3 regions of the Rhizobium sp. YJ-22 genome follow, and region 2 is predicted to be linked to each of the others. Evidence: predicted binding sites of a transcription regulator. Region 2 holds the regulator's gene; each other region holds the start of a gene.
The links. The regulator HrcA, encoded in region 2, represses chaperone genes, less so after heat shock. The targets are predictions, from matches to a motif close to GTTAGCACTCNCNNNNNGNGAGTGCTAAC.
Positions count from the first base shown of each region.

Region 1: a site for HrcA is predicted at 1,905-1,933, ahead of groES (co-chaperone GroES). Genes of this name have one in related genera too.
Region 3: a site for HrcA is predicted at 1,581-1,609, ahead of P7F60_RS27950 (DUF6290 family protein). Genes of this name have one in related genera too.

Region 1 covers NZ_JARRIR010000001.1:342,216-345,460, reverse strand. The annotation lists gene groL (chaperonin GroEL) at 1-1,494, opposite strand, end outside; gene groES (co-chaperone GroES) at 1,550-1,846, opposite strand; gene chrA (chromate efflux transporter) at 2,017-3,245, shown strand, end outside.
Region 2 covers NZ_JARRIR010000001.1:691,054-694,298, reverse strand. The annotation lists gene rph (ribonuclease PH) at 1-652, opposite strand, end outside; gene hrcA (heat-inducible transcriptional repressor HrcA) at 818-1,906, shown strand; gene grpE (nucleotide exchange factor GrpE) at 2,122-2,724, shown strand; gene ptsN (PTS IIA-like nitrogen regulatory protein PtsN) at 2,813-3,245, opposite strand, start outside.
Region 3 covers NZ_JARRIR010000022.1:2,207-5,451, reverse strand. The annotation lists gene P7F60_RS27965 (hypothetical protein) at 1-72, opposite strand, end outside; gene P7F60_RS27960 (hypothetical protein) at 69-440, opposite strand; gene P7F60_RS27955 (ParA family protein) at 517-1,221, opposite strand; gene P7F60_RS27950 (DUF6290 family protein) at 1,771-2,172, shown strand; gene P7F60_RS27945 (conjugal transfer protein TraA) at 2,176-3,245, shown strand, end outside.

The sequences.
Region 1 (3,245 bases), 350 kb from region 2:
CTTGACCGGATCGACGATGCCCATGGAGATCATGTCGCCATATTCGCTCGTCTGGGCGTTGTAGCCGTAGTTGTCTTCGTTCTTCTCGAGGATTTTGCCGACGACGATCGAGGCTTCGTCACCTGCGTTCTCGGCGATCTGGCGAACCAGCGACTGGAGAGCCTTGCGCACGATGTTGATGCCGGCTTCCTGGTCGTCGTTCTCGCCCTTGGCGGTGATCTTGGTGGAGGAGCGCAGGAGCGCTACGCCGCCGCCGGGGACGATGCCTTCCTGAACGGCAGCGCGCGTCGCGTTGAGCGCGTCGTCGATGCGGTCCTTCTTTTCCTTGACTTCGACTTCCGTCGAGCCGCCGACGCGGATGACGGCAACGCCACCGGCGAGCTTGGCAAGGCGTTCCTGCAGCTTCTCGCGGTCGTAGTCCGAGGTGGTTTCCTCGATCTGCGCCTTGATCTGGGCAACGCGGCCTTCGATGTCGGACTTCTGGCCGGCGCCGTCGACGATCGTCGTGTTTTCCTTGGAGATCGAAACCTTCTTGGAACGGCCGAGCATGTCGAGCGTGACGTTTTCGAGCTTGATGCCGAGGTCTTCGGAGATGACAGTGCCGCCCGTCAGGATGGCGATGTCTTCGAGCATGGCCTTGCGGCGATCGCCGAAGCCCGGAGCCTTGACGGCAGCGATCTTCAGGCCGCCACGCAGCTTGTTGACGACGAGCGTTGCAAGGGCTTCGCCTTCGACGTCTTCAGCGATGATGAGCAGCGGCTTGCCGGTCTGAACGACGGCTTCGAGAACCGGCAGCATGGCCTGGAGGTTCGAAAGCTTCTTTTCGTGCAGGAGGATGTAGGCGTCGTCGAGATCGGCGACCATCTTCTCGGCATTGGTGACGAAGTAGGGGCTGAGGTAGCCGCGGTCGAACTGCATGCCTTCGACGACTTCGAGTTCGGTTTCGGCGGTCTTGGCTTCTTCAACCGTGATGACGCCTTCGTTGCCGACCTTCTGCATGGCTTCGGCAATGTCGAGACCGACCTGCTTGTCGCCGTTTGCGGAGATCGTGCCGACCTGGGCGACTTCTTCCGAAGTGTTGATCTTCTTGGCCTTGGCCTGGAGATCCTTGACGACTTCGCCGACGGCGAGGTCGATGCCGCGCTTCAGGTCCATCGGGTTCATGCCGGCGGCAACGGCCTTGTGGCCTTCGCGAACGATCGCCTGGGCGAGAACGGTTGCGGTCGTGGTGCCGTCGCCGGCGATGTCGTTGGTCTTGGAAGCGACTTCACGAACGAGCTGTGCGCCCATGTTCTCGAACTTGTCGTCCAGTTCGATTTCCTTGGCGACCGAAACGCCGTCCTTGGTGATGCGCGGAGCGCCGAAGGACTTGTCGATCACGACGTTGCGGCCCTTGGGGCCGAGCGTTACCTTGACGGCATCGGCGAGGATATCGACGCCGCGCAGCATCTTTTCGCGCGCGCCGCGGCCGAATTTGACTTCTTTGGCTGCCATTGTGAGAACTCCTGAAGAGGTGTCTGCGTAAGTCGGGAAAGGATAAAACCGGCGATCAGCCGATGATGCCCATGATGTCGGCTTCCTTCATGATCAGAAGGTCTTCGCCGTTGAGCTTGACTTCGGTGCCCGACCATTTGCCGAACAGGACGCGGTCGCCGGCCTTGACGTCGAGAGCGACGAGCGCGCCCTTGTCGTCACGGGTACCGGTGCCGACGGCGACGATTTCGCCTTCCTGCGGCTTTTCCTTGGCGGTATCGGGAATGATGATGCCGCCCTTGGTCTTGGCTTCGGATTCGACGCGGCGAACGACGACGCGGTCGTGCAGCGGGCGGAAGTTGATGGCTGTCATTGTCTAATCCCTCGATCAAATGACTGAACGAACCGGTGAGAGGTCCGTCTGAAAGGTTGTTAGCACTCCTCATTTGCGAGTGCTAGCAGCGACGTAGGTAAGGACGCTTCCTTGGCGAGTCAAGAACGGGCCGTCGAAAAAATTTCAGAAAAATTGGTTAAGACTGCGGCATGAGCCGCGATTCGCAAAATATTCACATCCAGGTGCCGGAGACTGCCCCGAGTTTCGGGCAATTGCTGCGGGTTTTCGCCCACATCGGCTGCCTCAGCTTCGGCGGTCCGGCGGGGCAGATTTCGCTCATGCACCGCGCCGTCGTCGAGGAGCGGCGCTGGATGTCGGAAGAGCGGTTTCTGCATGCGTTGAACTATTGCATGCTTCTGCCGGGACCGGAAGCGCAGCAGCTCGCCACCTATATCGGCTGGCTGCTGCATGGCTTGCGCGGCGGGCTGGCGGCGGGGCTGCTGTTCATCCTGCCGGGGCTGGCGGTCATGCTCGGGCTCTCGGTCGCATATGGGCTCTATCACGAGACCGGCTGGTTGCAGAGCCTGTTTCTCGGGCTGAAGGCGGCGGTGCTCGCCATTGTCGTCGAGGCGGTTTTCCGGGTCGGCCGCCGGGCGCTGAAAGGGCGGCTGCATCATGGGCTGGCGGCGGTGTCGTTCCTGGCGTTGTTCGTCTTCGGCATTCCGTTTCCGCTCGTCATTCTCGCTGCTGCGCTCATCGGCCTCGTCTTCGCGCGGAAGACCGCCGTGGTGACCGACGAACTGAACGAGGCGCGGCCGGCGCCAACGATGACGCGCACGCTGTTGTCGCTGGTCGTCTGGCTCGCAATCTGGCAGGCGCCGCTGGTCCTCCTGCTGCTCGTCTCCGGGGATGCCCCGGCCTTTGCCGACCTGTTTTCCTTCTTCTCGAAGATGGCGCTGGTCACCTTCGGCGGCGCCTATGCGGTGCTTGCCTATGTGGCGCAGATGGCGGTCGATCATTACGGCTGGCTGCGGCCCGGCGAAATGCTCGACGGCCTGGCGCTTGCCGAAACCACGCCGGGACCGCTGGTGCTGGTCCTCTGTTTCGTCGGCTATCTCGCCGGTGGTCGCAGCGGTTCCGGGCTCGATCCGGTGCTGGCCGGGACGCTCGGACTGTTGCTGACGGCCTGGGCCACCTTCGTGCCGAGTTTCCTGTGGATCTTCATCGGTGCGCCCTATGTCGAGCGGCTTCGCGCCAACGCATATGCGGCGGCGGCGCTGTCGGCGATCACCGCCGCGGTGGTCGGCGTCATCCTCAACCTGTCTCTGTGGTTTGCGCTGCATGTGCTGTTTGGCGCCGTGGAGAAGCTGGAATTCGGCCCGGCCGCACTCCCCTGGCCGGTCTGGCAGAGCGTCGACTGGAAGGCGGCGGGGCTGGC
Region 2 (3,245 bases):
GGCTTGCGAATTCCTGTTCGGAGAAAGGCTTGCCTTCGGCCGTGCCCTGGATCTCGACGATGCCGCCGGTGCCGGTCATGACGAAATTGGCGTCGGTCTCGGCGGCGCTGTCTTCGAGATAATCGAGATCGATCACCGGCTGGTTGGCGAAGATGCCGCAGGAGATCGCCGCGATGTGATCCTTGAGCACGCGCTCGACCTTGACCATGTTGCGGCTTTCCATCCACTTCAGGCAATCGTGAAGTGCCACCCAGCCGCCGGTGATCGAGGCGGTGCGGGTGCCGCCGTCGGCCTGCAGAACGTCGCAGTCAATGGTGATCTGGCGTTCGCCGAGCGCCTCGAGGTCGACGACGGCGCGCAGCGAGCGGCCGATCAGGCGCTGGATTTCCTGCGTGCGGCCGCCCTGCTTGCCGGTGGCGGCCTCGCGGCGGGTGCGCTCGCCAGTGGCGCGCGGCAGCATGCCGTATTCGGCGGTCACCCAGCCCTTGCCGCTGTTGCGCAGCCATGGCGGCGTCTTGTCCTCAAGGCTGGCGGTCACCAGCACATGTGTATCGCCGAACTTGACGAGGCAGGAACCCTCGGCATGTTTGGAAAAGCCGCGCTCGAAGGAAACCTTGCGCATCTGGTCTGTTTTTCTGCCTGAGGGCCGCATTCGAAACTCCTGCCGTTACATGACGCCTTCTAAGGCCGGCGGCCATGATTTGCAAAGGAAAAGGCGGTGGGACGCAAGACGCTTTCCCGCATATTCCCTTTTGATATCGGCCGCGACATGACTATATTTGCAGGGAACGCAACAATCGGGTGACCGCAGACCACGATGCCATTACGCAAGCCGCCTGGACAGGACGCGATTGCAGCGCTGGACGAGCGCTCCAGGGAAGTCTTTCGGCGGATCGTCGAGGGCTATATCGACAATGGCGAGCCGCTCGGCTCGCGCAACCTGTCGCGGCTGCTGCCGATGTCGCTGTCGCCAGCCTCGGTGCGCAACGTCATGGGCGATCTGGAAGAGCTCGGCCTTATCTATTCGCCGCATGTCAGCGCCGGCCGCCTGCCGACGCAGATGGGGCTGCGCTTTTTCGTCGATGCCTTCATGCAGGTCGGCGACCTCTCGGCCGAGGAGCGTCAGACGATGGAGCGCCAGATCGGGCTTCCGCAGCGCGACAAGCCGGTTGAAAGCCTGATGACCGAGGCGAGCCGGGTGCTGTCCGGCATGTCGCGCGGCGCCGGCCTGGTCATCACCGCGAAATCCGATCCGCTGCTCAAGCATGTCGAGTTTATCCGCTTGGAGCTGACCAAGGCGCTGGTCGTGCTGGTCGGCGAGCACGACCAGGTGGAAAACCGCATCATCGACCTGCCGGCCGGCATCACCTCGTCGCAGCTGACGGAGGCGGCGAATTTCCTCAATGCCCATATGATCGGCCATACGCTGCCGGAGCTGCGCGGCCAGTTGCAGAAGCTCAGGATCGCGGTGTCGAACGAGCTTGATGCGCTGTCGCAGGATCTGGTCGAGCGCGGGCTGGCGGTCTGGTCGGGCGGCAGCGACGAGGATATGCCGGCGCGGCTCATCGTGCGCGGCCGGGCAAACCTGCTCGAAGGGCTGGCCGGCGCCGAGGATGTCGACCGCCTGCGGCTGCTGTTCGACGACCTCGAAAAGAAGGACAGTCTGATCGAACTCCTGAACCTCGCCGAGACCGGCTCGGGCGTGCGTATCTTCATCGGCTCGGAAAACAAGCTGTTCTCGCTGTCGGGTTCGTCGCTGATCGTCGCGCCCTATCGCGACGAGGACGACCGCATCGTCGGCGCCGTGGGCGTCATCGGGCCGACACGGCTGAATTATGCGCGTATCGTGCCGATGGTCGATTATACCGCGCAGATCATGGGGCGGCTGTCGCGGCAGCGTCCCTAGAGCAGGTGGCGCAAAAGTGCGCGGTGGATTTGCGAGAACGACATGCGAATAACAAGCGCAAAGCGCGAAGAGCGAAGAGCGAATCCGAAAGATTGCGACGCGCTTTAGGGCGGAAAACCGGTTCGGCGTATCGCGAAAACGCTCCGACCCTTGATTTTTTCCCTTCGAACCTCGATATCGGGCTCAAAATTCAATCATCGATCTGGAGATACATCATGACCGACGAGAACACGACGAGCGGAGCCGAAGCTGCGGACAAAGCCGCTGCCGAGACCGCGGCCGTAAACGAGGCGGACGTCGCCGCCGTCGATCCGGTGGAAACACTCAAGGCCGAGAACGCCGACCTGCGTGACAAGTTCCTGCGTCTTGCCGCCGAGATGGACAATCTGCGCCGCCGCACCGAGCGCGACGTCAAGGACGCCAAGGCCTATGCCGTCACCGGTTTTGCGCGCGATATGCTGGCGGTTTCCGACAACCTGCGCCGCGCGCTGGATTCGGTCACCGCGGAGCAGCGCGCCGGCGCCGAAGCCGGTCTCACCGCGCTGATCGAAGGCGTGGAAATGACCGAACGCCTGATGCTGTCGACGCTGGAGCGCCACGGCGTGCGCCAGATCGATGCCGAAGGCCAGAAGTTCGATCCCAACTTCCATCAGGCGATGTTCGAGATCCCCAACCCCGCCGTGCCGAACAACACCGTCGTGCAGGTCGTGCAGGCCGGTTATTCGATCGGCGATCGCGTCCTGCGTCCGGCCATGGTCGGCGTCGCCAAGGGTGGCGCCAAGACGGAAGCCCCAGCCGAGAACGAAAAGGACGTCTGATCGCGTCCTGAATGTCCAGAAACGAAAAAAGCGCTTTCACGGTCTCCGCGAAAGCGCTTTTTCTTTGGGAGTTGTTGGCGACAACGCCTCAGGCGGCGTTGGAGGCTTCTTCCTGGTTCAGGAAGGCATAGATGGCCGAGGCGGAATCGGTCGCGCGCAGCTTGCTGACCAGATCCTGGTCGCGCAGCACGCGGGCGATGCGCGACAGCGCCTTGAGATGGTCGGCGCCGGCGCCTTCGGGCGCCAGAAGCAGGAAAACGAGATCGACCGGCTGGTCGTCCAGCGCTTCGAAATCGATCGGCGAATCGAGCCGCGCGAACAGGCCGGTGATGGCCGGCAGGCGCGCAAGCTTGCCATGCGGGATGGCGATGCCGTTGCCGACGCCGGTGGAGCCGAGCCGCTCGCGCTGGAGGATGACGTCGAAGATTTCCCGCTCCGGCAGCCCCAGTTGCTTGGAGGCTTTCGCGGCCAGTTCCTGAAGAAGCTGTTTCTTGGAATTCACCTTCAGGGCAGGGATGATC
Region 3 (3,245 bases), on a different contig from region 2:
TTCAGGGTTGATCACAAATCCAAGGGTTGCGCCTAGCGCCACCCCGCCCAGGAAACGAAGGTCGAGGATCAATAACCATTATCCTTCAGAAACTGGTCGATCGCGGCCTTGACGATCACCGTCATTTTCAAGTCGTTTTCAGAGGCTGCTCGCTCCAGACGTTTCTTAGTATCGTAATCAAGGGGGCAGTTGACGAAGTGTTTGCTCTCCCGCGCTTTATTCTGCTTCAGCTCCTGCAGTCGTATTCTGGATGCCTCACGCTCTAACGATCTGCTCGTCGCTCTCTCCCGGCGAGCTTCCGGTGATGGCAGAATCAAGCTCGACCGTTGTGGCACTTGAACGTCAGGGACCTTCGCGGGAGCTTCTTCGATAGCAACCTGGTCTGGATGATCGCTGGCCACCAAGTTTTCTGCTTCGTTGTCTATAGCCGGCTGCGACATTGAATAGGGCACATTCCCCCGTGACCGTCGCGGTGCAACGGGAAAATCAGATATACTGGAAGTCCCTTTAGCCATCTTACGCCCTCTTTTCCTCGTTTGTCAGGAAACGTTCAATTTCTTGCATCATGCCCATAACCTCACTCCGGGCCTTTCTGACCGAGTCGCTGAGCTCAAGCATTTGCAGTGTCCCATATCCCAGTCTGATGTCCCGATAGGGGTTTCGCTCATACAGCTCGGTATCAAGGAGGTGTGAATCATATCCCTGCTCTTGCAGGTTTGCGATGAAGGGGCGGATCAGGCGGTAAGCTTCCAGTGAGCGGCCGGGGAGAGTGATCCGGGTTCTGAAGTTGAGATGTGGAATGTTTCGCCCGGTACGATCGCAGGTGTCAGCCACGTCCATTGCTGCCTGGCCGGCAGCAAGGATCTCGTCTTGGTTTGGCTGGATCGGGGTCATAACGATGTCCGAGCCGGCGATGATCGTGTCCCGTAGCACGGTGTCTTGCCCAGGGGAGTCTATCAACACGACGTCAAACCCGGCGGTTTCGTTCTCCAGAATATGCTGAAGTGATGCGTTAGTTACCGCCGTTCGAAGCTCAATGCCGTCTGGCCTGTTGTCCTTCGCCTCTGAACGGGACCACCACTCATTCAGGTTTTGTCGTCCGTCTGCATCAACCAAAAGCACTTGCTTACCTTGAAGCGCATATTCCCCGGCGATCAGGATTACGGCGGTCGTCTTCCCCGCGCCACCCTTGCCGCTTACCAGCGACATGCAAATTGCCATTTCACGATCCACTTCCTGTCTAAGACTTCAACCCGTCCCCTAGCGGTCCGACGTGTGTTCGATCGGAACATCAGTATCGTCGTTAAGATCTTCACATCGAAGAGAACCTACCATGTGAAAACACGCGGGTTAAGATCAAAACGCGCGTGTGATCACACGCTGTTAGACATCAATAAAGCCACACGAGTTGGTCGTGTGGCTTTTACAACTGTCTGGGTCGAGTGGTGAACCCCGGAGCCGCGTGAGGCCGTCTTTGGCGCTCGCACGGAGGGCGCAAGGGCGAAGAGCGAAGCGTCCCTTTCGCCTGAGTACGAGGGACAGACGAAGGCCTTCAGAAGCGGTTTTGGCGGTGAACCCTGGTGAGCGTTCCAACGGAAAGAGTGCGAAGCGAAGCGGAGCCAGTCGAGAGGTGAAATTTGATTGAAATTATGGAGTAGTGCTTTTGGTTATGGGTGGCAGGATACGCAAAAATGTTTTACATTTTGCATTACGATCGTGGGACAAGCCCACGATGAGGGTCGCAAAGCTCCAGGAAGGCCGAGTTGATTGATGAGCGAGGACACAATCGAAGTGCCGACAGCCAAGCAACGCAAGGGGCGTCTAATCAACGTCCGCGTCAGCGATGCAGAGCATTCGGCAATCGAAGAAGCGGCAAAGTCGGCCGGTATGAGTGTGTCTGCTTTTTTCCGTTCGCTGCTCCTCGAGGGGGCTGGCGTTCGACCCCTTCTGACTGCGGAAGACAGGTTGATCATGGCCGCGTTGCTCGAAGACATGCGGATGATCGGCATCAATTTGAATCAGGTAGCCCGCTCCCTGAATGCAGGAAAGGGTGTCCATCCCTCAGAGCTGGACATCAACCTTGGCAACGTCCAGCGGATTCAGGCGGCTGTAATGAGTGAGCTGCGGACACTTTCGCGCCGTGCCGGGCATGAGCGCCGAGGCGAGGTGTAGGCCGTGGAGTTCTTTTTCGGCACTTTCACAAGCGAATGGGAGCAAAGGCGCGCGGCGCTATTGCACGAAATGACGCTCGGCGGCCGTGGGAGGGCTGTCGAGGAAGAGCTTGAGAAGAGACTGAAGAATCTGCAGCATCAGGTTGGGATGTCTAAAGGCGGGTCGGGATCTAGGGGAGGGGTGAGAACTTCGGCATTCAATGTGTCATCGCCTTCGAGGACGATGGCTGCCGGTTCGGGTGCTATGCGATCAATGGACGTTCGTCTTGCGAGCGTTGCCAAAGGGAGCCAGCCAGCAGTTGTCAAACTGGCTTCCTACGGTGGTGGCGCCCGCGTCGGCTCGATGCTCAACTATGTTTCCAGAGGGGGGGAGCTGAAGGTTGAGAACGAGAACGGCGAGACGTTGCGTGGCCGTGAGGAGCTGGCGCGTCTCCGTGGCGATTGGGATCACCTTTTCCAAAACAGGACCGAGAGCCGCGATATCGGCGGGTTTAGCGTCGAGGTGAGCGTTTCCGGCGGCTCGAACTCGCATGAGCAGGTACGGGACATTCTCAGCAGTGGCTTTGGTGATCGACGCTACGCTTACTCTGTCGAAACCCGAAACGACGGATCGCTGAAGGTCGAAGGCTATGTTGTGTTGCGCAGCGGGCAGGGCGAGCGGCTGACGGCTGACGCGAAGGCGGCCGCCATCGTTCAGGAGCGTTTCAACGCCAGCGCCGTTGCGAAAGAGGCCCCCGCAGCTTTCTCGTTCACAGGCTATGGCAATGGCGTGGAATATGGCGCTGCCAAGTTGCGAGACTTGATCGCGCAGCGGAACGACGTTCGAGACGATCAGGGACGTTCGATTGCCGATGACAAGGCTGCGGGCGACCTGGTGCAAAAGGAATGGCGGGATGAGCTGCACAGCCGCAAGAGCCGTGACGTGATGCACGTGATCATGTCGGCCCGTGCCGGCACGGATGCTGTCGCGTTCGAAGGAGCTGTTCGCGACTTCCTGGCTCAGCAGTTTGCGGGCCATCGTTACGTTTTCGCTATGCACGATCCGGAGAACGATCCGAAAGAAGCAGGGGAGGG